3 regions of the Streptomyces sp. NPDC048001 genome follow, and region 1 is predicted to be linked to each of the others. Evidence: riboswitches for the same ligand, from Rfam matches in the RefSeq annotation. Region 1 holds a riboswitch; each other region holds the start of a gene.

Region 1 (9,864 bases):
CGACCGACCCGGGACCCGGCGATCCGCCGGACGAGCCCGGCGGGACCTGGGCCGCAGGGACGGTCTACGCGGCGGGTGCCCAGGTCACCTACGGTGGCGCGACCTACCGCTGCATCCAGGGCCACCAGGCCCAGAGCGGCTGGGAGCCCCCGAACGTCCCCGCGCTGTGGCAGCGCCTGTGACGGGGTGACCGACCCGGGTGCGCCGCGGGCTGAGGGGCCGCGGCGCACCCGGCGGTGCCCGGCCGGGGTCGTGGACCCGGGAGGGCATGCGTCCGGCCGGGCGGCGGGGGCCGCCCGGCCGGTCAGCCCGTGGCGCGGGCGATGAGCAGGGCGACGTCGTCGGGGGTGTCGGGGCGGCGCAGCGACCGCAGCAGCCGGTCGCAGGTGTCGGCGAGCGAGTCGTCGGCGGTCTGCAGCAGCGCGGTCAGCGAGCGCAGGCGGATGTCGATGTCCTGGTCCCGGGTCTCGACGAGCCCGTCCGTGTACAGGACGAGGACGTCGCCGGGGTCGAGGCCCACCGTGATGCTGCGCAGGGCGACCCCGCCGACGCCGCCGACGCCGAGCGGTGTGCCGGTGGGCAGGTCGAGCAGGCGCGGGGCGCAGCCGCGGCGCACCAGGACGGGGGGAAGGTGCCCGGCGTTGGCGAGGCAGACCTGGGCGCGGTGCGGGTCGTAGACGGCGTAGATGCAGGTCGCGATGTACGGGTCGAGGCCCGCGGTGATCTCGTCCAGGTGCCGCAGCACCACGGCCGGGTCGAGCGCGAGCCGGGAGAGGGTCTGCGTCGCGGTGCGCAGCCGCCCCATGGCGGTGGCGGCGTTGATGCCGCTGCCCATCACGTCGCCGACGACCAGCGCGGTGCGCTCGCGGTCCATGGGGACGACGTCGAACCAGTCGCCGCCGATCTCGCTGCCGGCCCGGGCGGGCTGGTAGCGGGAGGCGGCCTCCAGGCCCACCAGGCGCTGCGGCATCTCCGGGAGCATGCTCCGCTGCAGGGTGAGTGCGGTCTCGCGCTGCTGCCGGTACCAGCGGGCGTTGTCGATGCAGACCGCGGCGCGGGAGGCCAGCTCGGTGGCGAGCAGCACGTCGTCCTCGGTGAACGGCTCCTCGTTGCGGGCCCGCTTGAGGTCCAGCGCGCCGAGCACCTGGCCGCGGGCGGTGAGCGGGACCGCCAGGTAGGAGTGGACTCCGGCGCGGGCGAGCAGGCCCGCGGCGTGCTCGTCGCGGGCGATGTCCCGCAGGTGGCCCTCCTCGACCCGCGGGACCAGCACCGGGCGGCCGGTCCGCACGCACCGGGTGACGAGCCGGCCCGCGACGTAGCGGGCGATCTCGCCCGGCGGGTCGGCCGCCCGGACGGCGACGGTCGGGTAGGCGGCGGCCACGGCGAGGGCCCTGATCAGGGCGGGGCCGTCGTCCCCCTCCGGGGTGGGACGGGCACCGGGGTCGGTGAGGATGCGGTCGAGGACGTCGACGGCCGCCACGTCCGCCAGCGCGGGCACGGCGACCTCGGCGAGCTCCCGGGCCGTCTGCTCCAGGTCCAGGGTGGTGCCGATGCGCACGGAGGCGTCGGCGACGAGCGTCAGCCGGCGGCGGGCCCGTTCGGCCTCGGTCGCCGCCCGGTGCCGGTCGGTGACGTCGATGACGGACACGGCCAGCCCGAGGACCCTGCCCCCGGGGTCGTCCAGGCGGTGCAGGGACACCGACCAGGCGTGCTCCCCGTCCTCGGCCCCCGGCGGGCGGCCGAGCACATGGCGGTCGACCAGTGGCCGGCCGCTGGCCAGCACCCCGCGCATGGCGGCCTCCAGCCTGTCGGCGTCGCCGAAGGGGAGCGTCTCGCGGATCGGGTGCCCCACGAGTTCGCCCGCGGGCCGGCCGCCGATGCGCTCCAGGGCGGGGTTGACGGCCACGCAGCGCAGGTCGGTGCCGAGGACCAGCACACCGATCGGGGACTGGTCGACGAGGCGGACGGAGAGCGCCAGGTCCCTCTCCACCCGGCGCAGGGTCGCCTGGTCGGTGGCGAGGCCGAGGGCGTAGTACCCCCCGAGGTCGTCCTGGAGGCGCATGTTGCGCCACTCCAGCGGCAGTGTCGTGCCGTCCTTGCGGCGGACCCGGAAGACCCCCTCCCAGCCCTCCCCGCTCTCCATGACCTCGCGGAACAGGTTGAGCACGAGGTCCAGGTGCTCCTCGGCGACCAGCAGCCGGGCCGCGTACTGGCCGAGGGCCTCCTGGGCGGAGTAGCCGAGCAGCTGCTCCGCCTGCGGGCTCCACAGCACGACCCGGCCCTGGGCGTCGAGGACGACGGCGGCGACGCCGAGCACGTCCATCAGCCCTCCGGGCGGCGACAGCGCGGCATCCGTGGTGCCGTCGTCGGCGAGACCGGCACGGAACAGGTCGGCGCTGCCCACCGTCGCTCCTTCCCCTGTCGCGGTGCGCGGGGGCCTGCGACGGCTCGCAGCTCCCCGCACCGGGATGACGGGTACCCCCATACTCCCTCCGCCGCGGCCGGTGCCGCAGCCCCCGGGGCCGGACGGGTTCCCGCCCAGGCACCCGGGTCCGGGCGGAGGGCGCCCGCCCGGCGCCGCCGCCGCCCCGCACGGGGGCGGCGGGGCCGGCGCTCAGGGGGCGCTCAGGGGACTGTCGTGGGACTGGTAGGCGGCAAGCGCCCAGATGACGAAGACGTCGATGGCGATCATGATCACCGACCAGATCGGCGCGTACGGCAGGAAGAGGAACTGGGCGATGAGGGAGAGCGAGGCGAGCACGATGGCGGTGTAGCGGGCCCACGGCGCTCCCTTGAGGACCCAGGCGCCGACGAGGACCACCAGGAGGCCCATGATCAGGTGGATCCAGCCCCATCCGGTGAGGTTGATGCGGTACACGTAGTCGCCGACGCGGCCGTACCAGTCGTCCTCGGCGATCGCGGCGATCCCCTGCAGTGCGGCGAGGACGCCGCCGCAGATCATCAGGATCCCGGCGAAGACCACTCCGCCGGTGACCCAGCCGCTCCGGGGATCGGGGACCGGCGGCCGTGCTCCCGCCGGCGGTGTCTGCTGGCTCATGGACATGCTCCTTCTGCGGCCCGTGCCGTGTCGCGCGGGGCTTCGAGCGTCCCGGGCGGGCGGGGATCCCACCCGCCGGCGGGGGCCGAACGGGTGGTCGCGCCCCCCTTCGCGGGACGCGCGGCGGTGCGGTGCGTCACCCGGACCGGTCAGTCCGCCGGGCGCGGTGCCCGCGCTCCGGCGTTGACTGGGGCGGACGGCGACTGCGGGAGGGCCGATGGCCGAAGCGACCGGTCTGCGCGAGATGCTCCACAACCGGGGCTACGCGCGGCTGCTGGTGGCGTCCGCGGTCATCGGCGTCCCGATCGCGCTGGCCTGCTTCTTCTTCGTCAGTGCCCAGCACCAGCTCCAGCACTGGGTGTGGGAGACCCTTCCCAGGAAGGCCGGGTACGACCAGGCGCCCTGGTGGTGGCCGCTGCCCGCGCTGCTGCTGGCCGGACTGATCCTGGCGCCGATCGTCACCCGGATGCCCGGCCGCGGGGGGCATGTGCCGGTGCACGGACTGGGCGGACCTGTGCTGGGCCCCCGGGCCCTGCCCGGCGTGGTGCTGGCGGCCGTGGCGACCCTGCCGCTGGGCGTGGTGCTCGGCCCCGAGGCCCCGCTGATGGCCGTCGGCAGCGGGCTGGCGCTGCTGGTGCTGCGGCCCGCCCAGCGGGAGGCCGAGCCGCAGGCGGCGATGGTGCTGGGCACGGCCGGGTCCACGGCCGCCATCTCCACCATCCTGGGCGGCCCGGTGGTCGCCGCCGTGCTGATGCTGGAGGCCGCGGGGCTCGCGGCCCCCCGGATGGTGATCCTCCTGCTGCCGTGCCTGCTGGCCAGCGGGGTCGGGGCGCTGGTCTTCACCGGCTTCGGCAACTGGACGGGGCTGTCCATCGGCGCACTGTCGCTTCCCGAGGTCCCGCCGCCCGCCTCGCCCGACGCGGGGGACTTCCTGTGGGGCGTGCCGCTGGCGGTGGTCCTGGCCTTCGTCGTCACCTCGATGCACCGCGTCGGACGGGTGACCGCCGCCTGGACCGGCCGCCGCACGGCCCTGCGCACCGTGCTGTGCGCCGCCGCCGTCGGGGTGCTGCTGGCCGCGTACGCGCTGCTGACGGGCCGCAGTCCCACGGAGGCGGCGCTGTCCGGGCAGGCGGGGCTCGCCGAGCTGGCGGCCCACCCCCACTCCTGGTCGGTCGGGGCCCTGCTGGTGCTGATGCTGTGCAAGGGCCTGGCCTGGGGCGTGTGCCTGGGCAGCCTGCGTGGGGGGCCGATCTTCCCGGCGGTGCTGATCGGGGCGGCGGGCGGCGTCGCGGTGTCCGGGCTGCCGGGGCTGGGCACCACGCCGGCGCTGGCCGTGGGCCTGGTCACGGCGGCCGCCGCGATCACCCGGCTGCCGGTGACCAGCGCGGTGCTGGCGATGCTGCTGCTGGGCCCGGACGCCCAGCAGCAGATGCCGCTGATCACGGTGTGCGCGGTGGTCGGCTTCGTGACCGCCGAGCTGCTGGAGCGCCCGCCGGGCGAGCCCGCCGCCGGGGACGGTGCCGGGGACGGCGCGCCGGGCGTCCCCGGGGCGGGGCCGACCGGCGTCGCCGCGCAGGGCGCGGACGGCGCCGGGGGCGCCGGGCGAGGGCCCGGTGCGGGCGGCGGAGGGGCCCCGAAGGGGGACCCCCGGGCCGAGGGCGGCAGGCCGTGAGGCGCCCGCGCCCCCTGCGCCGCCTGCGCGACGCGGATCCCGCGGTGCGGTGGTCGGCGGCGACGGCGGCCGTCGCGCTGATGGCGGTGGCCTACTTCCTGCTGCCCATCAACCACCTGGGGCCGGAGCGGCCGACGCTCAGCTGGGTGGTGTTCTGCGTGGCGCTGGTGTCGATCGCCCTGCTGCTGCTGCACCAGATCCGCAACGTCATCCTGGACCGGCCCCACGCCCGCCCCGCGCTCGCGATCATGCTGCTCGTCAGCATGTCGGTGGTGGTCTTCGCGGGCGCCTACCAGGCACTGGCCCAGAAGCCGGGCGAGTTCGAGGGACTGAGCACGCGGGTGGACGCGCTCTACTTCACGGTGGTGACCCTGGCGACGGTGGGGTACGGCGACATCGTGCCCACCGGGCAGACCGCCCGGGTGGTGGCCGTGGTGCAGATCCTCTACAACGTGGTCTTCCTGACCGCCGCGACGACCACCGTCTCCCGCCGGGTGCGCAGCCAGGTCAGCCGCAAGCTCGGCCGCCAGGCCGGACCGGCGGAGGAGGAGGGGTGAGGCCCCCGACCTCGGTGCCGGGACCTTCGGGCCGCGGTCGCGCCGGGTGCCGCCGTTGCGGCCGCGGCCCGTCCCGGGGATCCTGGCACCCGTCGGCGGTGCCCCGCCGGGCCGGCGTCCGCACCGCGGCGCGAGCGCCCGCGGCACCCGCCGGCGCGCAGGGCGCCGGAGTTCGTTCCGCCTCCCCGCACGGGGCACCGCCCCGGCGGGGAGCACATCGGCGAGGCCGCCAGGAGGAATGCGTTGAGGATGCTCATCAATGTGCCGGAGACGGTGGTCCCGGACGCCCTCAGGGGGATGGCCGCCGCCCACCCCGAGCTCGCCGTCGACGTGGACAACCGGGTGATCGTGCGCGGCGACGCCCCGGTGGCGGGGAAGGTCGCCCTGGTCTCCGGCGGGGGCTCGGGCCACGAGCCGCTGCACGGGGGCTTCGTGGGGCCGGGGATGCTCGACGCCGCCTGCCCCGGCGAGGTCTTCACCAGCCCCGTTCCGGACCAGATGGTGCGGGCCGCCGCCGCGGTCGACAGCGGCGAGGGCGTGCTGTTCGTCGTCAAGAACTACACGGGCGACGTGCTGAACTTCGCGATGGCCGCCGAACTGGCCGAGGACGAGGGGGTGCGGCTGGCGACGGTCCTCGTCGACGACGACGTGGCCGTGACCGACAGCCTCTACACCGCCGGGCGCCGGGGCACCGGCGCCACGCTGCTGGTGGAGAAGATCGCCGGGGCGCTGGCCGAGGAGGGCGCCCCGCTGGAGCGGGTGGAGGCGGTGGCCCGGAAGGTCAACTCCTCGTCCCGCAGCTTCGGGGTGGCGCTCAGCGCCTGCAGCACGCCCGCCAAGGGCGGCCCCACCTTCGACCTCCCGGCGGGCGAGCTGGAGCTGGGCGTCGGCATCCACGGCGAACCGGGCCGCGAGCGGCGGCCGATGATGACCTCCGGGGAGATCGCGGACTTCGCGGTGGAGGCCGTCCTGGACGACCTGCAGCCCACCGGTCCGGTGCTGGCGCTGGTCAACGGCATGGGCGCCACCCCCCTGCTGGAGCTGTACGGCTTCAACGCGGAGGTGCAGCGGGTGCTGGGCAGCCGCGGGGTGCCCGCCGTCCGCACCCTCGTCGGCAGCTATGTGACCTCGCTGGACATGGCGGGCTGCTCGGTGACGCTCTGCCAGGCGGACGAGGAGCTGCTGCGCCTGTGGGACGCCCCGGTGGCCACCCCGGCCCTGCGCTGGGGCCGCTGACGCCCCGCCGGGCCCGCCCGGCACCTGGAACCGCCCCGCACACAGCGGACCGACCACCCGGACACCCATGAGCCCGAACCCCGAGGGAGCGCCCGTGCTCGACACCGAGTTCTTCCGCCGCTGGCTGTCGGCAGCCGCCGCGGCCGTGGACCGCGAGGCCGACCGGCTGACCGAGCTGGACGCGGCGATCGGGGACGCGGACCACGGCACCAACCTCAGACGCGGCTTCGCCGCGGTGACCGCGGCCCTTCAGGAGGCGGCACCCGCGACCCCGGGCGCGGTGCTGGTACTGGCGGGAGGCCGGCTGATCTCCTCCGTCGGCGGGGCCTCGGGCCCGCTGTACGGGACGCTGCTGCGCAGCGCGGGCAAGTCGCTGGGCCCGGCGGGCGAGGTCTCCCCCGAGCAGTTCGCGAAGGCGCTGCAGGAGGGGGTCGCGGCCGTGTCCCGCCTGGGGGGCGCGGTGCCCGGGGACAAGACGATGATCGACGCGCTGGAGCCCGCCGCGCAGGCGCTGGCCGAGGACCCCGAGGGGTTCGCCTCGGCGGGTTCCGCGGCGGCCGGCGGCGCCCTGGCGACGGTGCCGCTGAGGGCCCGCAAGGGGCGGGCGAGCTATCTGGGCGAGCGGAGCATCGGCCACCAGGACCCCGGGGCGACATCGTCGGCGCTGCTGGTCGCGGCGCTGGCCGAGACCGCCGCCCGGGGGGCGTCGTGAACGGCGGGACGGCCGCGGGCGGCGGCACCGCGCGGGTGGGCGTCGTGCTCGTCTCGCACAGCGCCCGGGTCGCGGAGTCGGTGGCGGAACTGGCCTCGGAGCTGGCGGGCGGCGGGGCGCAGGGCGCTCCCGTCGCCGCGGCGGGCGGCGGGCCCGACGGCGGCACCGGCACCAGCGCCGAGCTGATCGCCGCCGCGGCCCGCTCGGTCGACGCGGGGGCGGGCGTGGCGGTCCTGGCCGACCTGGGCAGTGCCGTGCTCACGGTCAAGGCCCTGCTCGCCGAGGGCGGCGAACTGCCCCCCGGCACCCGCCTGGTGGACGCGCCGTTCGTGGAGGGCGCGGTGGCGGCCGTGGTCACCGCCTCGGCCGGAGGCGACCTGGACGCGGTGGCGGCGGCGGCCGGGGAGGCGTACGGCTACCGCAAGGAGTGAGGGCGCGGGCGGGGGTCCGCGCGCCGGTGGGTGCACCGGTGCGTGCCTTGTGGTGGCGGCGGCCGGGGGACTAGTGTCACGGGGCCTTGGTGTACGGGAAACCGGTGCGGTACCGGTGCGGCCCTCGCCACTGTGATCGGGAGTCCGGCTCCACCCCCTTCGGGGAGCCACTGGGCGCCGCGGGAGACCGCGGTGCCTGGGAAGGCGGAGCCGGGCGGTTCGCCGTGCCCGGAAGAGTCCTTCCGGGCACCTTCCCGTCAGCCAGGAGACCGGCCAGGGCGCGTTGTCCATCCACGAGGTGCTGGAGAGGGTCTCCCAACCATGCATATAGCCGAGGGGTATCTCCCCCCGCTGCACGCCGTCGCCTGGGGCGCGGCGTCCGCGCCCTTCGTCGTCCACGGCGTCCGCGCACTGTCCCGCGAGGTCAGGGCCCACCCCGAGTCGACCCTGCTGCTCGGGGCGTCCGGTGCGTTCACCTTCGTCCTGTCCGCGCTGAAGATCCCTTCCGTGACGGGCAGTTGCTCCCATCCCACCGGAACGGGCCTGGGCGCGATCCTGTTCAGACCACCGGTGATGGCGGTCCTCGGAACGATCACCCTGCTGTTCCAGGCGCTGCTGCTGGCGCACGGCGGGCTCACCACGCTCGGCGCCAACGTCTTCTCCATGGCGGTGGTCGGGCCCTGGGCCGGGTACGCGGTGTTCCGGCTGCTGCGGCGCTGGGACGTGCCGCTGATGGTGAGCGTGTTCTTCGCCGCCTTCGTCGCCGACCTGTCCACGTACTGCGTCACCTCCGTGCAGCTGGCGCTGGCCTTCCCGGACCCGGGCACCGGAGTCGCCGGCTCGCTGGCCAAGTTCGCGGGCATCTTCGCCGTCACGCAGCTCCCGCTGGCGGTCAGCGAGGGCCTGCTCACGGTGCTGGTGATGCGGCTGCTCGTGAAGTCCAGCAAGGGCGATCTGACCCGGCTCGGCGTGCTGGTGTCCGGCGGCCGTGCAGCACACAAGGAGGCCGCGGCCCGATGAACCGGAACACGAAGATCAACGCGCTGCTCGTCCTCGCCGTGCTGGCGCTCGCGGTGCTCCCCCTCGCCCTGGGCCTCGGGGACCACAAGGAGGAGCCGTTCGCCGGTGCGGACGGCCAGGCCGAGGCCGCCATCACCGAGCTGGAGCCGGACTACGAACCCTGGTTCTCCCCGCTGTACGAGCCGCCCTCCGGGGAGATCGAGTCGGGGCTCTTCTCGCTCCAGGCCGCCCTCGGCGCCGGTGTCCTCGCCTACTACTTCGGCGTCCACCGCGGCCGCCGCCAGGGCGAGGCCAGGGCACGGGCGGCGCAGCCCTCCGACGACGCCGCCGGGACCGCAGAGAGCGGCTGAGACGTGCTGCCGATCGACGCTGCGGCGCACAGCAGCCGCTGGCGCCGCCGCCATCCGGCCGAGAAGGCCCTGCTCGGCCTGGGGTTGACCGTCTCGGCGGTGTGCCTGCCGCCCTGGCCCGGCGCCGTGCTGGTGGCGGGTGCCACGCTCGCCGTGCTCCTCGGACCCGCGGGCGTGCCCCCGCGTCAGCTGTGGCGGGCGTTCCGCATCCCGCTGGGCTTCTGCGTCACCGGGGCGGTCCCGCTGCTGTTCGCCGTGGGCGGGCCGGCCGGGCTGGTGTCCCTGGCGCCGGAGGGACCCGCCGACGCGGGCAGGCTGCTGCTGCGGACCTCGGCGGCCTCCCTCGGGGTGCTGCTGTTCGCGTTCACCACCCCGCTGTCGGACGTCCTGCCCCGGCTGGTGCGGGCGGGCGTCCCGGCGCCCGTCGTGGACGTGGCCCTGGTGATGTACCGGATCAGCTTCCTGCTGCTGGACGCGGTGCACCAGGTGAGGCAGGCCCAGGCGGCGCGGCTGGGGCACACCAGCCGCGCCGCCGTGTGGCGGTCGCTCGCCGGACTGGGCGCGACCGCGTTCGTCCGGGCCTTCGACCGCGCCGAGCGGCTCCAGAACGGGCTCGCCGGCCGCGGCTACGACGGCACACTGCGGGTGCTGGTGCCGGGCGCCGCTCCCTCCCGGCCCTTCCTCTGCGGGGTGGCCGCGCTGCTCGCGGGCATCGTGCTCGCGACCCTCCTGCTCGAAAGGTACGCCCTGTGATCGTCCGGCTCCATGACGCCCGCTTCGCCTACCAGGACGGGCCCCCGGTCCTCGACGGCGTGTCGCTCGCGCTGC
Region 2 (9,864 bases), on a different contig from region 1:
CGAGGTCGGTGTCGTGCAGGTAGTTCTGGCGGCGGTAGAAGAAGTCCCGGACCTCCTCGTGGGGCGAGGTCACCGCGGCGGGCTCGCCGTCCCGCCCGTCGGCCGCGCCGGCCAGGCGCTCGGAGAGCTGCTGGTTGCGGCGGCCCAGGTCGAGCAGGACCCCGGCCGCCGCGGGCATCCGGGCGGCGAGTTCGGCGAGATCGGCGGGGGTGACGCGCCCCTTGGCGATCTCACCGGCGAGGGCCTCCCTCAGATCGGCGACCAGGCGTGTGGTGTCCCGTTCGGAGAAGAACCCGGGGTCGACCCCGAAGGTCTCGGTCAACCTGAGCAGGACGGGCACGGTGAGCGGCCGGGCGTCGTGCTCCATCTGGTTGAGGTAGCTCGGGGAGATGCCCAGGGCACGGGCGAGCTCCGCCTGGCTCATCCGCCGGTCCTCGCGCAGCCGGCGCAGGCGCGCTCCCGCGTAGGTCTTGCCCACCGTCCGCTCCCTCCTGCCCCTCCTGCCGCACCGCGTGCCGGTCAGCCTACGTGACCGAACCGCCGCTTCGACCTTCGCAATCTTGGCAAAGGCCGGGAGAAAGATTGGCAGAACGTGGCAGGCATCCACGGTTGATGGCACTGGGTGCCAGTGTCACAGTCGTAGTGCGGCCCGCCGGAACCGGTGGCACCACCGGGAACCGGGGCACGATTCACGGCCCTGACGTCGGAGATCCCGGCGATGGTGGGGTTTTGCACCGGCAGCATTGCTCACACCCACCCTTTACGGGGGGGGCGGCGGGCCGCACCCTCTCAGGAGACACCCAGTGCCATCGAAGGCCGAACGGCTTCGCATTGGCAGACACAACAGACCGAGGAGACGGTGACAGTCATGGCAGAGGCGAGGACGCAGGCGGCCGGGGAACTCGCGCGGCGCTGGGCCACCGACCCCAGGTGGCAGGGGATCGAGCGCACGCACACGGCCGAGGACGTGGTCCGGCTCTCCGGCAGCGTCCGCGAGGAGCACACCCTGGCCCGGCGCGGTGCCGAGCGGCTGTGGCGCCGGCTGCACGAGCGCGACTACGTCCACGCGCTCGGCGCACTCACCGGCGGACAGGCCGTTCAGCAGGTCAAGGCCGGGCTGCAGGCGATCTACCTGTCCGGCTGGCAGGTGGCGGCCGACGCCAACCTGGCGGGCCACACCTACCCCGACCAGAGCCTGTACCCGGCCAACTCCGTTCCCCAGGTGGTCCGCAGGATCAACAACGCGCTGCTGCGCGCGGACCAGATCGCCACCGCCGAGGGCGCCGGCGACACCACCGACTGGCTCGCGCCGATCGTCGCCGACGCCGAGGCGGGCTTCGGCGGGCCGCTGAACGCCTTCGAGCTGACCAAGGCGATGATCGCCGCCGGAGCGGCCGGTATCCACTACGAGGACCAGCTGGCCTCGGAGAAGAAGTGCGGCCACCTCGGCGGCAAGGTCCTCGTCCCCACCGCGCAGCACATCCGCACGCTGAACGCGGCCCGGCTGGCGGCCGACATCGCCGACACGCCGACCGTGGTCATCGCCCGCACCGACGCCCTCGCCGCGAACCTGCTCACCAGTGACGTGGACGAGCGCGACGCCCGCTTCTGCACCGGCGAGCGCACCGCCGAGGGCTTCTACCGGGTCCGGAACGGCATGGAGCCGGTGATCGCCCGCGGCCTCGCCTACGCCCCGTACGCCGACCTGATCTGGGTGGAGACGGGCACTCCGGACCTGGCGCAGGCCCGCGAGTTCGCCGAGGCCGTCCACGCGCGGTACCCGGACCAGATGCTCGCGTACAACTGCTCGCCGTCGTTCAACTGGAAGGCCGCCCTCGACGACGACCAGATCGCCAAGTTCCAGCGCGAGCTGGGGGCGATGGGCTACCGGTTCCAGTTCATCACCCTGGCCGGCTTCCACTCCCTCAACCACGGCATGTTCGACCTCGCCCGCGGCTACGCCGAGCAGGGCATGACCGCCTACGTCGACCTCCAGGAGCGCGAGTTCGCCGCCCAGGAGCAGGGCTTCACCGCCGTCAGGCACCAGCGCGAGGTCGGCACCGGCTACTTCGACCTTGTCTCCACCGCCGTCAACCCCGCCTCCTCCACCACAGCCCTGGCCGGGTCCACGGAGGAGGAGCAGTTCCACTAGGCCGCCCGAGCCGGGCGCCCCTCGCGCATCCGGCCCGCCCCTGGCAGGGGCGGAGGGCGGACGACCGTCTCCGCCGCCCTCCGCTCCCCTCTTCGAGGAGAACTCCGATGACCACCCTCGCACCGCCCCGCCGCATCCGCGTGCTCGCCGCTCCGCGCCACCGGCACGACGAGATCCTCACCCCCGCCGCCCTGGACTTCGTCGGCCGGCTGGTCGCCGCGTTCGGCGAGCGCCGCCGGGACCTGATGAAGGAGCGCCGCAGGCAGGCGCTGCGCCTGGCCTCGGGCTCACCGCTCGGCTTCCCCCTGGCCACCGCCGCGGTCCGCGCCGACGACTCCTGGCAGGTGGCGCCGCCCGCGCCCGGACTGAGCGACCGGCGGGTGGAGATCACCGGGCCGCCCGACCGCCGGACGGCCGTCGACGCGCTCACCTCGGGTGCGCAGGTGTGGATGGCGGACTTCGAGGACGCCACCGCCCCCACCTGGAACAACATCGTCGGTGGTCAGCTCGCCCTGCTCGACGCGATCGAAGGCCGCATCGACTTCGGCACGGCGGACGGCACGGAGCACCACCTGGGCGACCGGGTCGCCACCCTCATGGTCCGCCCGCGCGGCTGGCACCTCGACGAGGCGCACCTGGAGTACGACGGCGCCCCCGTGCCCGCCGCCCTCGTCGACTTCGGCCTGTACTTCTTCCACTGCGCCCGGCGCCAGATCGACGCGGGCCGGGGTCCGTACTTCTACCTGCCGAAGCTGGAGAACCGCTACGAGGCGCGGCTGTGGAACGACGTCTTCGTCCTCGCGCAGGAGCTGCTCGGCATCCCGCGCGGCACGGTCCGGGCGACCGTCCTCATCGAGACGATCACCGCCGCCTTCGAGATGGAGGAGATCCTCTACGAGCTGCGCGAGCACAGCGCCGGTCTCAACGCCGGTCGCTGGGACTACCTGTTCAGCCTGATCAAGACGTTCGGTCACCGCACGGACTTCCTCCTGCCGGACCGGGCGAAGGTGACGATGGCCGCCCCGTTCATGCGGGCCTACACCGAACTCCTCGTCCGCACCTGCCACAAGCGCGGCGCCCACGCCATCGGCGGGATGGCCGCCCAGGTGCCGCAGAAGGACCCGGCCGCCGACGCAGCGGCGCTCGCCACGGTCCGTCTGGACAAGGAGCGCGAGGCCGAGGACGGCTTCGACGGCTCCTGGGTCGCCCACCCGGCGCTGGTGCGGGTGTGCCGGGAGGTCTTCGACGGCGTCCTCGGCGACCGGCCCCACCAGCTCGACCGCACCCGCGGGGACGTGGAGGCAGCGCCCGCCGACCTGCTGTCGGTGCGCAGGATCAGCGGCCCGCCGACGCCCGAGGGCGTGCGCACCAACGTCGCGGTCGCACTGCGGTACTTCTCCGCCTGGCTCCGCGGCCGGGGCGCGGTCGCCGTGGACGGGCTGATGGAGGACGCGGCGACCGCCGAGATCGCGCGTGTGCAGATCTGGCAGTGGCTGCGGCACCGGGTGATCGGCAGGGAGGAGGTGCTCGGCATCCTCGACGACGAACTCGCCGCCCTCGGTGCCGCGTACCCGTGGGCTCCGCTCGACGAGGTCCGCGGGCTGTTCGAGCGGACGGCGCTGGGCGGCGAACTGCCGCTGTTCTTCACCCCCGAGGCCTACACGGAGCACCTGGTGCGGCGGACGGGGGCGGGGGCGTGAGCGGGGACATCCGGCGCGTCGGCGTGGTCGGCGGCGGACAGATGGGGGCAGGCATCGCGGAGGTCTGCGCGCGGGCGGGGCTGGACACGGTGGTGTGCGAGGTGGACGCCACCGCCGCCCGCGCCGCGCGGGACCGGGTGGTGGCCTCGCTCGACCGGGCGGTCCGGCGGGGCAAGGCCGAGGAGGCGGACGCCCGGGACGCGCTCGCCCGGATGGTCTTCACCGGCACCCTCGACGACCTCGCGGACCGGCAGCTCGTCGTCGAGGCGGTGGTGGAGAACCCGGCGGCCAAGACCGAGGTGTTCGCGGCGCTGGACAAGATCGTCGAGGATCCGGGCGCGGTGCTGGCGACCAACACCTCCTCCCTGCCGGTCATGCGGCTCGGGATGGCGACCGGGCGCGCCGACCGGGTGGTGGGGCTGCACTTCTTCAACCCGGTCCCGGTGCTGCCGCTGGTCGAGGTCGTCGGCTCCCTGCACACCTCCCCCGGGACGATCGCCGCCGTGCGGGACTTCGCCACCGGCACACTCGGCAGGACGGTGATCCGCTCCCAGGACCGGTCGGGCTTCGTCGTCAACGCGCTGCTCGTCCCGTACCTGCTGTCCGCCGTCCGGATGGCGGAGTCGGGCTTCGCGACCGCGGCCGACATCGACGCGGGCATGGAGCTGGGCTGCGCCCATCCCATGGGGCCACTGAAGCTCGCCGACCTGATCGGCCTGGACACCGTCGCCTCGATCGCACGGTCCCTGTACGAGGAGTTCCGCGAGCCGCTCTACGCGCCGCCGCCGCTGCTGCAGCGCATGGTCGAGGCGGGGCTCCTCGGCCGGAAGAGCGGGCGGGGGTTCCACACCTACGACCGGGGCCGACCGCCCGGTCCGGACGCGGGCTGAGGGGCCCGCACCGCCCGCCGGGGTGAGGGTCCCGGGGGCGGCAGAGGGCGGGAGGCGCGGATGCCGCGCTTCCCGCCCCGCGGCGGGTGCGGGCGGCGCCCGGCTCCCGTCCCCGGCAGGGGCCGGGGCGGTGCCCGCGTGAGACGGATCCCATCCGGATGACGGACACCTGCGTACGTTCCAATGCGACTACCCGTAGGCTTCCCGGTGCAGCTGGTTCGCCCCGTCCGCCAGGCGGGATGCGTCGTAAGAGGGAACCCGGTGGGAATCCGGGACTGCCCCGCAGCGGTGAGCGGGAACGACCGCCGTCATACGCACTGGGCCCGAAGGGCCTGGGAAGCGACGGCCAGTAGGTGTCCTCCCCCGGGAGGGCGAGCCCGCGAGTCCGAAGACCTGCCGACTGCCCGCGTGCGACCCGCTCGCGCGCGGAATCCCGGTGACCTCGAGGGCGGGTCGGCGATCACACCAGGCGGTCGACCGCGTCTTGCCGCGCGGGATCGTTCCCGTCCGGTCCGCCGTTCCTTCGCGCTCTCGTCCCGTCTCCGGGATCTCAGGGATTCATCTCGCGAAGGAGATCTCCGTGACAGCGAAGTCCGCAGCCGCGGCAGCACGGCCCACCGTGTACGGCTACCCCCGCCAGGGGCGGAACCGGGAACTGAAGAAGGCGATCGAGGGCTACTGGAAGGGCCGCGTCACCGCCGACGCCCTCCGTGGCACGGCCGCCGAGCTGCGCCGGGAGAACTGGCGGCAGCTCGCCGACGCCGGCGTCCACGAGGTGCCGACCGGCGACTTCTCGTACTACGACCACGTCCTGGACACCACCGTCATGGTCGGCGCGATCCCCGAGCGCCACCGCACCGCCGTCGCGGCCGACGCCCTGGACGGCTACTTCGCCATGGCCCGCGGCACGCAGGAGGTGGCGCCGCTGGAGATGACCAAGTGGTTCGACACCAACTACCACTACCTGGTGCCCGAGCTGGGACCGGACACCGCGTTCGCGGCGGACCCGGCCAAGCAGGTCGGCGAGGTGAAGGAGGCGCTGGCCCTCGGTCTCGCGGCCCGACCGGTCCTCGTCGGACCCGTGACCTACCTCCTGCTGTCCAAGCCCGCCCCCGGCGTCCCCGCCGGCTTCGACCCGCTGACCCTGCTGGACCGGCTGCTGCCCGTCTACGCCGAGGTGCTGGCCGACCTGCGCGCGGCGGGCGCCGAGTGGGTGCAGCTCGACGAGCCCGCGCTCGTGCAGGACCGCACCCCGGCCGAGCTGAACGCGGCCGAACGCGCCTACCGCGAGCTGGGCTCTCTCATTGACCGGCCCCGGCTGCTGGTCGCCTCGTACTTCGACCGGCTCGGCGAGACGCTGCCCCTGCTCGCCAAGGCCCCGGTCGAGGGTCTCGCCCTGGACTTCACCGGGGCCGCCGCCGCCAACCTGGACGCGCTCGCCGCCGCGGGCGGGCTGCCGGGCAAGCGCCTGGTCGCCGGCGTCGTCAACGGCCGGAACGTCTGGGTCAACGACCTCACCGCGTCCCTGTCCACGCTCGGCACCCTGCTGGGTCTGGCCGACCGGGTCGACGTGGCCGCCTCCTGCTCACTGCTCCACGTGCCCCTGGACGCGGCGGCCGAGCGGGACATCGACCCGCAGCTCCTGCGCTGGCTGGCCTTCGCCCGGCAGAAGACCGCCGAGATCGCCACCCTCGCCAAGGGCCTGTCCCAGGGGACCGGCGCCATCGCCGCCGAGCTGGCCGCCAACCGCGCCGACCTCGCCGCCCGCGCCGACTCCCCCGTCACCCGCGACCCCGCCGTGCGGGCCCGTGCCGCTGCGGTGACCGAGGCCGACGCACGCCGCTCCCAGCCGTACGCCGAGCGCACCGCCGCCCAGCGTGCCCACCTCGGCCTGCCGCTGCTGCCGACCACCACCATCGGCTCCTTCCCGCAGACCGCGGAACTGCGCACCGCCCGCGCCGAGCTGCGTGCCGGCCGCATCGGCCCGGCCGGGTACGAGGAGCGCATCAGGGCGGAGATCCAGGAGGTGATCGCCTTCCAGGAGAAGAGCGGTCTGGACGTCCTGGTGCACGGCGAGCCCGAGCGCAACGACATGGTCCAGTACTTCGCCGAGCAGCTCACGGGCTATCTCGCCACGCAGCACGGCTGGGTCCAGTCCTACGGCACCCGCTACGTCCGCCCGCCGATCCTCGCGGGCGACATCTCGCGGCCCGAGCCGATGACGGTCCGTTGGACGACGTACGCCCAGTCCCTCACGGACCGGCCCGTGAAGGGCATGCTCACCGGTCCGGTCACCATGCTGGCCTGGTCCTTCGTCCGGGACGACCAGCCGCTCGGCGACACCGCGCGCCAGGTCGCGCTCGCCCTGCGCGACGAGGTGGACGACCTGGAGGCGGCGGGGAGCTCGGTGATCCAGGTCGACGAGCCGGCGCTGCGCGAGACCCTCCCGCTGCGGGCCGCCGACCGGGCCGCCTATCTGGCGTGGGCTACCGAGGCGTTCCGGCTGAGCACCAGCGGGGTCCGCCCGGACACGCAGATCCACACCCACATGTGCTACGCCGAGTTCGGGGACGTCGTCCAGGCCATCGACGACCTCGACGCGGACGTCATCAGCCTGGAGGCCGCCCGCTCCCGTATGCAGGTGGCCCGCGAGCTGGCCTCGCACGGCTACCCGCGCGAGGCGGGCCCCGGCGTGTACGACATCCACTCCCCGCGCGTCCCGAGCGCCGAGGAGGCCGCCGGGCTGCTGCGCACGGGGCTGGAGGCCATCCCCGCCGAGCGGCTGTGGGTCAACCCGGACTGCGGCCTGAAGACCCGCGGGTGGCCGGAGACGCGGTCCTCGCTGGAGAACCTGGTCGCCGCCGCCCGCACCGTCCGCGGTGAGCTCGCGACGTCCTGACCCTCTCCTCGGTCTGCCGGGGCCGGGGCGCGGCTGCGCCCCGGCCCCGCGGTAGGCCGCGGATGACCCGGGAGCAGGTGCCGGCCGCCCCGGACCCGGTGCCCGGCACCGCCCGCCGGCCCGGCCCGTCGTACGGGGCCGGCGGGCGGACCTGGGCGCTGCGGGCGGGCTGTTCGGCGAGGTGCCGTGCGGAAGAGGTTCTCGGCGTACCCGAGGCCGCGGTCCGCGGGGTCCGGCCCCCGACGGGGGCGGTGGTCCACCACCGTGGGCAGTCTGGCCGGCGGGGCCGGCACCCGCTTCCCCCGGTCACGCGCCCCTGCGGCCGGCCTGCCGTGCGCGGTGGCGGCCTTCGGCGCCCCGGTCGGCAGTTGCCCCGTCAGATGCGCTGCGTCCAGGGGGCCTCGGGGTGCGGTGCCGCGGTCCGGCCGCCACCGTGCGCGGACGCCGGCCGGGTGGGCTGCGGGCTGCGGGCTGCGTCAGCCGCCGGAGGGTGCGGATCCGGTCGTGCCGAGAGGGACCGGCACGGGGGCGCAGCAGCCGCCCTCGCCGGCCGTCTCGCCGGTCTCGGGCTGGTCGAAGAGGCCGGAGCCTCCGCAGACGCCGGTCTCGGGGAGGGCGAGTTCGACGCGTCCGGCGGCCTCGTGGTCGCCGGCGAGGGCGGCGGCCACGGAGCGGACCTGCTCGTAGCCGGTGAGGGCGAGGAAGGTCGGAGCGCGCCCGTAGGACTTCATGCCGACCAGGTAGACGCCGGACTCGGCGTGCGAGAGCTCCTTCACGCCGTGCGGGTAGACGGTGCCGCAGGAGTGCTGGTTGGGGTCGATCAGCGGGGCGAGCCGGACCGGCGCCTGGAGGCGCTCGTCGAGGTCCAGGCGGAGTTCGCCGAGGAAGGACAGGTCGGGACGGAAACCGGTGAGGACGATGATCTCGTCGACCGGGTCGAGGCGCCGGCCGTCCTCGGCCACGAGGACGAGGCGGTCGCCGTCGCGTTCGATCGCCTCGGTGCGGAAGCCGGTGACCGCCTCGGCGTGGCCCTCGTCCACGGCGGCCCTGGCGGCGAGGCCGAGGGCGCCGCGGGCGGGGAGCTGGTCGGCGGTGCCGCCGCCGAAGGTGGAGCCGGAGATCCCCCTGCGCAGGATCCACAGCGCCTTCGTCCCCGCGCCGCCCTCCGACGCGGCCAGGTCGGCCAGCGCGGCGAGCGCGGTGAAGGCGGAGGCGCCGGAGCCGATGACGGCGGTGCGCCTGCCCGCGTAGCGGGCGCGGACGGCCGGGTCCCTCAGGTCGGGGACGCGGTAGGCGATCCGTGCGGCGGCGGCCTTCTCCCCCAGGGCCGGGAGGCCGGAGGCGGCAGCCGGTCCCGGCGTGGACCAGGTTCCGGAGGCGTCGATCACCGCCCGGGCGAGGATGCGCTCCTCACGTCCGCCGGCGTACGCGAGGTGCACGGCGAAGGGCCGGGCCTCGCGGTCCGCGTCCACGATCCGGTCGCGCCCGGCGCGGGAGACGCCGGTGACGGTGGCGCCGTAGCGGACCCGGCCGCCGAGGGCCTCGGCCAGCGGCTCGAGGTACCGCTCCACCCAGTCGCCGCCGGTCGGGTACGCCTTCGCGTCGGGCGCCACCCAGCCGGTGGACGCCAGCAGCTTCCCGGCCGCCGGGTCGACGACCTCGCCCCAGGTGGAGAACAGCCGCAGGTGTGCCCACTCGCGCACCGCCGCACCGGCGCCCGGGCCCGCCTCCAGGACCAGGGGCTCGATGCCCCGTCCCAGGAGATGGGAGGCGGCCGCCAGGCCGGCGGGTCCGGCGCCGATCACGAGGACGGGCAGGTGGTCGGTGGCTGTGGTGCTCACGGCACTCCTCATTGATTCGATATCCGTCGATGCCTTGTGCCGCCAGAGTGACACTTGATTCGACATGCGTCAACATAGACGTTCATCGAATCATGGCGCGGAGGGCGGCCCGGGCGTCATGGCGGCCCCCGTACTTCCACCGCCCCCCGGCGGGCGGCGTCGCGACCCGGTGACCCCGGGACCCGCTGCTTCGACATGTGTCAACATAGGGACATGCCGAGGACCAGGGACCTGCCGCTGCTCAAGCCCGAGGGCGACTGGTGCTGCCCGCCGCTCACCGAGCGGCCCCTGACCGCCGAGGAGGCCGAGCGGACCGCCGTCATGTTCAAGGCGCTGGGCGACCCGGTCCGCCTGCGGCTGTTCTCGGCGGTCGCCTCCCACC
Region 3 (9,864 bases), on a different contig from region 1:
GTCCGCTCAGCGGCCCGTCCGGACCTCCCCCTCGCCGCCCGGCCCCGCAGGGGCCCGGCCGGCGCGCAGCGCGACCAGCGGGTAGATCAGGACCGAGAGCATCGCGGCGCCGACCAGTGCCGCTGCCTGGTCCGAGGCGATCGCCCCCTCGTCCAGCCCGATGGTGGTGATCGCCACCACCAGCGGCAGGCAGGTGGCGGCGAAGAAGGTGAGGGCCGTCCGGTCGTGCCGCGGCAGGTCCCGCGGGGCGAGCGCGTACACGGGGAGCCCGCGCACCACCAGGAAGAGCAGCAGGTACACGGGGACGTACAGCAGTGCCGTGCCGCCCTCCAGCAAGGCGTCCAGGTCGAACTCGACGCCCGTCACGATGAAGAACAGCGGCACCAGGAAGCCGAAGCCCATCGCCTCCACCTTGCCCATCACCTCGCGGCTCGTCTCGGCCGCGGCCCCCGAGAGGATCAGCCGGACGAGGATGCCCGCGGAGAAGGCGCCGAGCAGCACGTCGAGCCCGAGCGCGGCGGAGAGCCCGAGCATCGCCGCGAGCAGCAGCATCACCAGGCGGACCGCGAACTGACCGCTGGTGTGCAGGGTCGCCTCCACCACCGCGGAGAACCAGGAGGGCCGCGGCCGGGAGGCCCACCACACGGCCACCACCGTGATGACGGCGAAGACCGCGAGGACCACGGCGGACGTCAGCGGCTGGCGCCCGCTCAGCAGCAGTGCCATGGCCACGATCGGCCCGAACTCCCCCACGGCGCCGAAGGCGAGCATCACCGTGCCGAAGCGGCCCGTCAGCCGCCCGCTGTCGCGCAGGATCGGCAGCACCGATCCGAGCGCGGTGCTGGTCAGCGCCGTCCCCACGATCAGGGCGCGGTCGACGTCCCCGCCGGAGAGCGCGGCCGCCAGGCCGATGCCCACGCCGAGGGCGATCAGCCAGGACCAGACGGCCCGGTGCATGGTGGCGCGCCCGACGGCGCCGAAGTCGAGCTCGTAGCCGGCCAGGAAGATGAGCATGGCGAGCCCGAGTTCCGAGAGGGTGTCCAGCACCGTGTCGGAGTCCACCCACCCGAGGACGTCCGGCCCGATGAGCACCCCGAGGGCGATCTCGAAGATCATCACCGGGATGCGGCACCAGCGGAGGCCCGCGAAGGCGAGCACGGGCGCGAGCGCGGCCGCCACCATGACCAGGAGGAAGTACTCAGGATGCCCCATAGGGGCATTCTTCCGGCGCGAGGTGGCGAAACCCCGTGCATTGCCGCGTGCTTGCGTGTCCTTCGGGGGAGCGGGGGCGGGTGCGCACGGCCGACGGGGCGGCGCGGAGCAGCGGGCCGGTGACGGGGCGGCGGCCGCCCGGGCGGTGGTCGCGGACCGCGGTGCGGGCGAAAAGCGGGTGCGCCGTTCCGTGCCGCCCGGCTACCGTGGCCGCATGTCGACGCCCCGAGTCTCCTAGCCGAGGACCCGCTTCCCCGCCAGAAGTCCGTCCTCCTGCCTACTCGGAGCGTCACCCCATGATCACCGCACGTGGCATCGAGCTGCGCGCCGGCGCGCGCCTGCTGCTGTCCGACCTCTCCTTCACCGTCTCCCCGGGCGACCGCATCGGCCTGGTCGGCCGCAACGGCGCCGGCAAGACCACCCTGATCACCGCCCTGGCGGGGATCACCAGGCCCGCGGCCGGGACCATCGCCCGTACCGGCCCGGTCGGCTTCCTCGGCCAGGACTCCCGGGCCGCCGACCCGTCCGTGACCGTGACGGACCGCATTCTGTCCGCCCGCGGCCTGGACGCCGCGGGGCGCGCCCTGCGCACGGCCGGGCAGGCCATGGCGGACGCGGCGGGCCCGAGGGCCCTGGAGCGGGCGATGGACGCCTACGCGCGGGCCGAGGCCGCCTTCCAGTCGGGCGGCGGCTACGCGGCCGAGGCCGAGGCCGCCCGGGTGGCCGCCGGGACCGGACTGCCCCAGCGGGTGATGGACGAGCCGGTGGGATCCCTGTCCGGAGGCCAGCGGCGCCGCGTGGAACTGGCGCGCATCCTCTTCGCCGGCGGCGGTGGCACGCTGCTGCTGGACGAGCCGACGAACCACCTGGACGCCGACTCGGTCGCCTGGCTGCGCGACCACCTCCGGGCGCACCAGGGCGGGCTGGTCCTGATCAGCCACGACACCGCGCTCCTGGAGGTGGTCGCCAACCGGGTCCTCCACCTGGACGCCACCCGGGCGGCGGTCGACCTGCACAACACGGGCTGGAGCGCCTACCTCGCCCAGCGCGCCGCGGACGAGCGGCGCCGCAGCCGGGAGCGGGCGAACGCGGAGCGCAAGGCCTCCGCCCTCCACGCCCAGGCCGACCGGATGAAGGCCCGCTCCGCCACGGCCGTCACGGCCAGGAGCATGGCCCGGCGCGCGGACCGGATGCTGGCCGAGCTGGAGCCGGTGCGGCGCACCGAGCGGACCGCCCGGATCCGGCTGCCCGAGCCCGCGCCCTGCGGCCGGATGCCGCTCGGGGCCGTGGCCCTGGGCAAGTCCTACGGCGCCCACCGGGTCCTCGACGGGGTGGACCTGGCCGTCGACCGCGGCAACCGCCTGGTCGTCCTGGGCCTGAACGGCGCGGGCAAGACGACCCTGCTGCGCGTCCTCGCCGGTGCCGAGCGCCCGGACTCCGGGCGGGTGGTCCACGGGCACGGCCTGCGGCTCGGCTACTTCGCCCAGGAGCACGACACCCTGGATCCCGGCCGCACCGTCCGGGAGAACCTGGCCGCGGCCGCACCGCATCTGACGGACGGTGAGGCCCGCCGGGTGCTGGGCGCCTTCCTGTTCTCCGGCGACGACGCCGACAAGCCCGCCCGGGTGCTCTCCGGCGGGGAGAAGACCCGCCTGGCCCTGGCCGGTCTGGTGCACTCCGGGGCCAATGTGCTGCTGCTGGACGAGCCGACCAACAACCTCGACCCCGCCTCCCGCGACGAGGTGCTGGCCGCGGTGGGGGCCTACCCGGGGGCGATCGTGATGGTGACGCACGACGAGGGCGCCCTGGACGCCCTGCGGCCCGACCGCGTCCTGGTGCTGCCCGAGGCGGACGAGGACCTGTGGGGCGAGGAGTACCGGGAACTGGTCGCCCTCGCCTGACCCCCGCCCGCCGCCTTCGCCCGCGCCCGCCCCGCGCCGCCTGCCCGCGCCCCCCGCGCCCGTCCGGAACCGGACGGGCGCGGGCCGGCGCCCGCTACCGCGGGACCGTCGCGATCTGGATCAGGTTGCCGCAGGTGTCGTCGAAGACGGCCGTCGTGACCGGCCCCGCCTCCAGGGGGTCCTGGGTGAAGCGCACGCCGAGTCCGCTCAGCCGCGCGTGCTCCGCGTACACGTCCTCGACGGCGAACTGGGCGAGCGGGATGCCGTCCCGGACCAGCGCCTCGCGGTAGGGGCCCACGGCCGGGTGGCGGGCGGGCTCCAGAAGGAGCTCGGCCCCGCCGGTCTCGTCGGGGGAGACGACGGTCAGCCACCGGTCCGTCCCGCCCACCGGTACGTCCTGCTTCTTCACGAAGCCGAGGATCTCGGTGTAGAAGTGCTCCGCCCTGGTCTGGTCGTCGACGAAGACGCTGGTCAGATGGATCTTCAAGAGGAACTCCCCTCGGGGCCCGCGGTGTCGGGTCCGAGCCACCGCTCGGTGATCCGCCGCAGCGGGGCCGTGTTCAGTACATGGAACTTGCAGCGGCCCTCCCGCCGGGTCTCGACCAGACCCGCGGCCTCCAACACCGCCAGATGCTGGGAGACCGCCTGGCGCGAGAGGCCGAGCCGGTGCTTCGTGCCCAACCGCCCGCAGATCTCGAAGAGTGTCTGCCCGGATCTCTCGGCGAGTTCGTCGAGGATGGTGCGGCGGGTGGGGTCGGCGAGGGCTCTGAAGACGTCGTCGGCCACACCCCCACGATAGGCAAGTGCTCACTTGCCCATCAAGGAGGCGCGCGCTCCGTACCCCGGGTCCGGGTGCCCCGGCACCCGGACCCGGGCCGGGGGCGCGGCAGTTGACGGCGTACCGCCGCGGGCGCCCCGGGGGCCCGCGGGAGCGGCCGCGCGCCCTGCGGGACCCCGGTAGCCCGCAGGGGCCCGCGCTGCGCTACCGTCGTGCCGCCCGGCCGCGGCTCCGCCGTCCGCGACGCGGCCGGGAGGGTGCCGACAGCGGTCGTCCGGGGGCGTGTTCCCGCGGACCGGACCGCGGTGGCCGACGGGTGGCGACCGGTCGGCCGGCACCGGGCCACGACCGGCGGACGGCCGCACTCGCCGAACGGAAGTCCAGGTCATGGTCCTTGTCGCTGTCTTCGGAGCGGCGCTGCTCATCGCCGTGCTGCTCTCGGGCCTGGCCGCCCGGACGGTGCTCTCCACCTCGCTGCTCTTCCTCGTCGGCGGCGCCCTCGTCAGCGACGGGTTCCTCGGGCTGATCCATGTCACCCCCGACAGCGGCATCGTGGGCGTCACCGCGGACCTCGCCCTCTTCGCCGTCCTCTTCACCGACGGCATGCACGTCTCCCTCCCGGCGCTGCGCCGCAACTGGCGCAACCCGGCCAGGGCGCTGAGCCTCGGCATGCCGCTCGCGCTGGTCGGCATGGCCGTGATCGCGCACTACCTGGTCGGGCTGGACTGGACGACCTCCTTCCTCGTGGGAGCCGTCCTCGCGCCCACCGATCCGGTGTTCGCCTCGGCGATCGTCGGACGCAAGGAGGTCCCGGCCAAGCTCCGCCAACTGCTCAACGTGGAGAGCGGCATCAACGACGGCCTGGCGCTCCCCGTGGTCCTGCTGCTGATCGCGGCCGCCGGCCCGACGGCCGGCAGCGCCGAGTCCTCGCCCGCCAAGATCGCCCTGGAGCTCGGGCTGGGACTGGCCTTCGGTGTGGTCCTGCCGCTGTTCGTCAACTACCTGGCGCGCTTCCGTCTGCTGGGTCCGGAGCCGAAGCTGCAGCCCCTGCTGCCGCTCGCGATCGGCGTCATCCTCTACGGCCTGTGCCACCTGACCCATGCCAACCCCTACCTCGCGGCCTTCTCCGCCGGTGCGGTGCTCACCGCCGTCTCCCCGGAGGCCAAGTCCGCCTTCGAGCCGCTCGGCGAGGCGCTGGCCGAGCTCGCCAAGTTCGCCGCGCTGCTCGTCTTCGGTGCCCTGCTGACCCCGCAGCTCTTCGGCGACCTGTCCCTCGGCGGGTATGCGGCGGTCTTCCTCGCCATCGTGCTGATCCGCCCGGCCTCGCTGCTGCTGTCCCTGGTGGGGACGCGCTTCACACGCCGGGAGAAGCTGGTCGCGGCCTGGTTCGGGCCCAAGGGCTTCGCCTCGGTGGTCTACGGCCTGCTGGTGCTGCAGGCGGGGATCCCGCAGGGCGAGCAGGCGTACACGCTGATCGCCGTCTGCATCGCGGCGTCGATCGTCGCCCACAGCAGCACCGATGTGCCCATCGCGCGGATGTTCCATGTGGACGACCTGGCGGGCATCCCCGGCGGCGACGACGATGACACCGGGTCCGATTCCGGGGCCGACCGCCGGGAGGCGGCACCGGGAGACGGGCCGGAGGGCGGCAGGGTCGCGGGCCCCCGCACCGCACCGGCTCCCGACCCGGCCGAGGCCGGGCCGGGGCGTACCGCCGGGGACTGAACCGGACCCGGCCGGGTGCGACCGCCCGCGGCGCCCGCGCCGGGGGCGGTGGCCCGGTGCCGGGCCGGGGCCCCGGAGCGGGCGCCGCGCGACTCAGGCCAGGGCCAGGAACAGCTTCTCCAGCTCCTGCTCCGTCAGCGGCTGCGCCTCCTCGCCGGGGTCGGTCAGGCACTGGCGCATCCCACTGGCCACGATCTTGAACCCGGCGCGGTCCAGTGCGCGGGAGACCGCGGCCAGCTGGGTGACGACCTCCCTGCAGTCCCGGCCCGACTCGATCATGGCGATGACACCGGCGAGCTGGCCCTGGGCGCGGCGCAGGCGGTTGAGGACCGCGGGGGCCGCCTCTTCTTCTACCTTCACCGGGTTTCCTCCCGTCCTCCGTCTTCCACGCTGACCCAGGATACCCCTGTGGGTATATTTCCCGGAGGTGGCAACCGCTCCGCGTGCGGGTGCCACCGTCCGGACCGCCCCCGGAAGGCCCGCTGGCGCGCCGGGCGCCGCTTCTGGGATGCTGCGTCGGACAGGCGACGGCGCGCAGGAAGCCGGTGGGAGTCCGGCACGGTACCGCCACTGTGAAGGGGGAGCGACCCCGCGGCGGCCACGGCCCCTGCGAGGGGCCTGAAGGCCGGGGGAGCGTGGATCCCGAGTCAGGAGACTCGCGCCGTCGCACCTCGGCACCCCGGGGCGGAGCTCCCCGAGAGAGGACGGTGGCACCGTGTGCCTCCCAGGCGGCGACCCCCGGTACGGCGATGCGCGGCGCGGCGCGGCACCCCGGCGGACCGGGCCCCGCGCGGTGGTCCGCACCGCTCGTGCCGGGGCGGCCGGGCGGTGACCCCGGACCTGCTCGCGCGGGTGGGTGCGGTCGGGCCCTACTTCGAGATCGCTGCGGGCGAGCGGCCCGACGCCGCCGGGTTCCGGCCGCTCTCCGCCCTCTACGGCGACCGGCGGGTGCTGGAGGGGTACGTGGCGGAGGTCGGCCGGCGACTCGGCTCCGACCAGCGGCGCGTCGCCGCCTCCACCCTGCACATCGGCACCGCCGCCCGGCTGTGGTCCGTCGCCCTGGGGGCGGCCGTGCTCACCGGCCGGGTGCCCGACCTCGCCCCCGACCGGCTGCTGTGGCGGACGCCCCCGACCGGCCCGATCGAACTCTGGCTGCCCCGGCCCTCGGCCTGTCCGCCGCCCGGGACCGCGGTGGGCGCACCGTCCCCGGCGGCTCTGGTGGACGCGCTCCACGACACCGTCATGGTGCGCAACCTGGAGCCCTTCGCCCTGGTCCTGCGCCGCGAGTTCACCCTCTCCCCGCTCACCCTGCGCGGCAATGCGGCCTCGGCCCTGGTCGGTGCCGCCCGGGTGCTCGGCGGACACGCTCCCGGCGCCGGGGGCGACCCGGTGGCCCTGGCCGGCGCGCTCCTCGACCGGGAGCCGATGGCGGGGGAGGGGGTCCTCGACCGGGACCCGCTCGCCTACCGGCGCGGTAGCTGCTGCCTGTACTACCGCGCACCCGGCGGCGGGATGTGCGGGGAGTGCGTGCTGCACCGACGGCCGGGCGGCGTCCCGGTGCGGCGGGGGGTCGCGGGCTGAACCCGCCCCGTCCGCCGCGGTGTCGTCGCCGCGGTCGGCGCCGAGACGGGCGAATCCTTTCCGGGGTTCTCGCGATACGACGAATGTCACCCAGAGGAGTTGTCCGGCTGCCTGGGGTGTTTGTCGGGGGTGGGGGCGGGGAGTCGGCAGCGGTGGCGATCCGCACCGGGCGGGTCGCGGCCGAGGAAGGAACCTCCCCCACATGAACCCACTGGCTACTGCCCGGGTCCGGCTCTGCGCCGCCGCCGCGGTGCTGCCGCTGCTCCTGCTCACCGGGGCGGCGCCCGCCGGAGCGCGGCCCGCCGCCGCACCCACCGCGCCGCAGGTGGTGGTCGGTCCGTCGAGTGCCGACGGGCAGGCGTCGAAGGCGACGTGCCCCTCCGGTACCAGGGTGGCCGGAGGCGGCCACTTCTCGAACACCTTCCACTACGCCAACGGCGGCGACATCTACGACGCGGTGCGGGCGAACGCGCCCACGCGCGCGGGCGACGGGTGGACCGTGCAGCAGCTGAAGGGCAAGGCGCAGGCCGTCGCCCTGTGCGTGCCGGCGGACGAGGCGCCGAGCGTGGCGGTGAGCGACCCGAGCGCGGACGGGCAGGCGGTCAAGGCGACCTGCCCCTCCGGTACCAGGGTGGCCGGAGGCGGCTTCTTCTCGAACGTCTTCCACTACGCCAACGGCGGCACGATCTACGACTACGTGCGCAGCAGTTCCCCCTCGCGTGCGGGTGACGGCTGGCTGGCGCAGCAGGTCAAGGGGAAGGTGCAGGCGGTGGCCCTGTGCGCGCCCGAGGACCGGGCGCCGAGTGTGGTGGTGAGCGACCCGAGCGGCGACGCGCAGGCGGCCAGGGCGACCTGCCCGTCCGGCAGGAGGGTCGTCGGAGGCGGCCACTTCTCCAACACCTTCCACTACGCCAACGGCGGCACGATGTACGACGCCGTGCTCGCGAACTCCCCTTCACGTGCGGGTGACGCCTGGGTGGCGCAGCAGATGAAGGGCAAGGTGCAGGCGGTGGCGCTGTGCGTGCCCGCGGACGAGGCGCCGGGTGTGGTGGTGAGCGACCCGAGCGGCGACGCGCAGGCGGTCAAGGCGACCTGCCCGTCCGGCAGCAGGGTCGTCGGAGGCGGCCACTTCTCCAACACCTTCCACCGCGCGAACGGCGGGAACATCTACGACTACGTGCGCACCAGTTCCCCGTCCGGCTCGGGTGACGGCTGGGTGGCGCAGCAGGTCAAGGGCAAGGTGCAGGCGATCGCGCTCTGCGGGGCCTCCTGACGGGCCGGGAGTCCGGCCGGCCCGCGCGAGGCGCCCGGCGGGAAGCCCCCGCCGGGCGCCTCGCGCCCGGCCTCCCGCGGTCCGCCCGGCGGCGCCGGCAGTGCACCCCGGGCAAGCCCCGCAGCCCGGCCGCCCGCCCTACTCGGCGCGGGGACGCCGCCCCCATGCCGTGACCAGGCCGAGGGACAGGTCCCAGGTGTCCGGGGCCTCCAGGTACGCCTCCACCGCGTCGACGTCCGCGTGGTCCGCCAGACCCGTGGCCACGACCAGGGGGCGTGCCTGGGCGAGGGTGAGCCGCCAGAATCTCGACATCGGGGTGCCGGGCCCGACGGGCGGGATGTCCACCGCCGCACCGATGTCGACCAGGCCCGCGGTCGCCAGGGCGGCGGGGAGGCGGCGGCCGTGGTCGATGTCGGTGCCGATGGCCTGCTCCAGGGCGAGCCAGAGCGCGCCCATGGTGGTGCGGTACCGCTCGTGGGGCGATCCGGGTGTGCCCAGGTCGGCGTTGTCGCCGACGACGAGCAGGCCGCCCGGCCGCAGCCAGGACGCCAGCCGCCGCAGCACCTGCCCGCGTTCGCGGATGTGCATCACCACGAACCGGGCGTGAATCAGGTCGAACAGGCCGGGGTCGGTCGCCGGGTCCAGCAGATCCGCCCGGAGGACACCGATGCCCTGCTGCCTCAGCGGTTCGAGGAACCGGGTGTCCCGGTCGACGGCGAGGACCTCGCCGCCGTCGCCCGTCCGCTCGGCGAGCCAGCCGGTGATGCTGCCCGGCCCGGCACCGACGTCCAGGCAGCGCCATCCGGGCCGGATCCCCAGTGCGTCCAACCGGTGCCGGGTGGCGGGGTCGAACGCCTGCGCCAGGGCGGTGAGTCGCGCCAGCTCCCCGTCCCCCGCGCCGCTGAACAGCCTGTCGCCGTAGCGCTCGCCGACGGGCGTGCCACAGGTCGTGAGATCGCTCTGCAGGGTCCTGGTCCCTTCGTGGGTGGTCGTGGCGGGCCGGGCGTGTCCGGCCCGGGTGTATCGCCGCGTCGTCCACGCACCCGGCCCGTACCGGGAGGGGCCCGGCGCGGTCGCGGGGCCCGGCGTCCGGTGCCCAGGCGGCGGCCGAGGGCGGCGGGCGGCGGGTGGTCGCCCGCAACCTGTGAGGGCTTCGACGTCCATCGGCCGTGCGCACCGATGAGTTCTCCGCCCCGCGGGGGTCCTATCGGCAGCAACGCACACCACAGTAGTACGGCCCCTGCGTGAACCGGAGAGATGAATATGCCAACAGGCCGAGACTGGTCCGCCAGAGTCGAGGCGCGTGTCGTCTCCGCCGACGGCACCGAGATCGCATGCGAGCAGTCGGGGCGCGGGCCGGCCGTCATCCTGGTCGCTTCGGCGCTGGCGGACCG

Evidence for each region. A riboswitch is a leader RNA that binds a small molecule or an ion and turns the genes downstream of it on or off. The one in region 1 is predicted to bind cobalamin.
Region 2: linked by a shared signal. The riboswitch ahead of metE (5-methyltetrahydropteroyltriglutamate--homocysteine S-methyltransferase) and the one ahead of ACGF15_RS08075 (energy-coupling factor ABC transporter permease) in region 1 are both predicted to bind cobalamin.
Region 3: linked by a shared signal. The riboswitch ahead of ACGF15_RS11875 ((2Fe-2S)-binding protein) and the one ahead of ACGF15_RS08075 (energy-coupling factor ABC transporter permease) in region 1 are both predicted to bind cobalamin.

What each region holds. Positions count from the first base shown of each region.
Region 1 is NZ_JBIDBN010000003.1:335,386-345,249, forward strand. It holds gene ACGF15_RS08035 (alpha-lytic protease prodomain-containing protein) at 1-182, shown strand, start outside; gene ACGF15_RS08040 (SpoIIE family protein phosphatase) at 305-2,323, opposite strand; gene ACGF15_RS08045 (hypothetical protein) at 2,615-3,058, opposite strand; gene ACGF15_RS08050 (chloride channel protein) at 3,276-4,730, shown strand; gene ACGF15_RS08055 (ion channel) at 4,727-5,287, shown strand; gene dhaK (dihydroxyacetone kinase subunit DhaK) at 5,531-6,523, shown strand; gene dhaL (dihydroxyacetone kinase subunit DhaL) at 6,591-7,235, shown strand; gene ACGF15_RS08070 (PTS fructose transporter subunit IIA) at 7,232-7,666, shown strand; cobalamin riboswitch at 7,737-7,959, shown strand; gene ACGF15_RS08075 (energy-coupling factor ABC transporter permease) at 7,988-8,686, shown strand; gene ACGF15_RS08080 (energy-coupling factor ABC transporter substrate-binding protein) at 8,683-9,036, shown strand; gene cbiQ (cobalt ECF transporter T component CbiQ) at 9,040-9,789, shown strand; gene ACGF15_RS08090 (ATP-binding cassette domain-containing protein) at 9,786-9,864, shown strand, end outside.
Region 2 is NZ_JBIDBN010000022.1:41,883-51,746, forward strand. It holds gene ACGF15_RS28675 (short-chain fatty acyl-CoA regulator family protein) at 1-478, opposite strand, end outside; gene aceA (isocitrate lyase) at 869-2,152, shown strand; gene aceB (malate synthase A) at 2,260-3,852, shown strand; gene ACGF15_RS28690 (3-hydroxybutyryl-CoA dehydrogenase) at 3,849-4,742, shown strand; cobalamin riboswitch at 4,940-5,158, shown strand; gene metE (5-methyltetrahydropteroyltriglutamate--homocysteine S-methyltransferase) at 5,323-7,641, shown strand; gene ACGF15_RS28700 (NAD(P)-binding domain-containing protein) at 8,118-9,482, opposite strand; gene ACGF15_RS28705 (metalloregulator ArsR/SmtB family transcription factor) at 9,696-9,864, shown strand, end outside.
Region 3 is NZ_JBIDBN010000005.1:323,004-332,867, forward strand. It holds gene ACGF15_RS11845 (cation:proton antiporter) at 7-1,212, opposite strand; gene ACGF15_RS11850 (ABC-F family ATP-binding cassette domain-containing protein) at 1,509-3,113, shown strand; gene ACGF15_RS11855 (VOC family protein) at 3,208-3,600, opposite strand; gene ACGF15_RS11860 (metalloregulator ArsR/SmtB family transcription factor) at 3,597-3,899, opposite strand; gene ACGF15_RS11865 (cation:proton antiporter) at 4,279-5,616, shown strand; gene ACGF15_RS11870 (metal-sensitive transcriptional regulator) at 5,710-5,976, opposite strand; cobalamin riboswitch at 6,153-6,273, shown strand; gene ACGF15_RS11875 ((2Fe-2S)-binding protein) at 6,445-7,197, shown strand; gene ACGF15_RS11880 (hypothetical protein) at 7,400-8,470, shown strand; gene ACGF15_RS11885 (class I SAM-dependent methyltransferase) at 8,609-9,298, opposite strand; gene ACGF15_RS11890 (alpha/beta fold hydrolase) at 9,734-9,864, shown strand, end outside.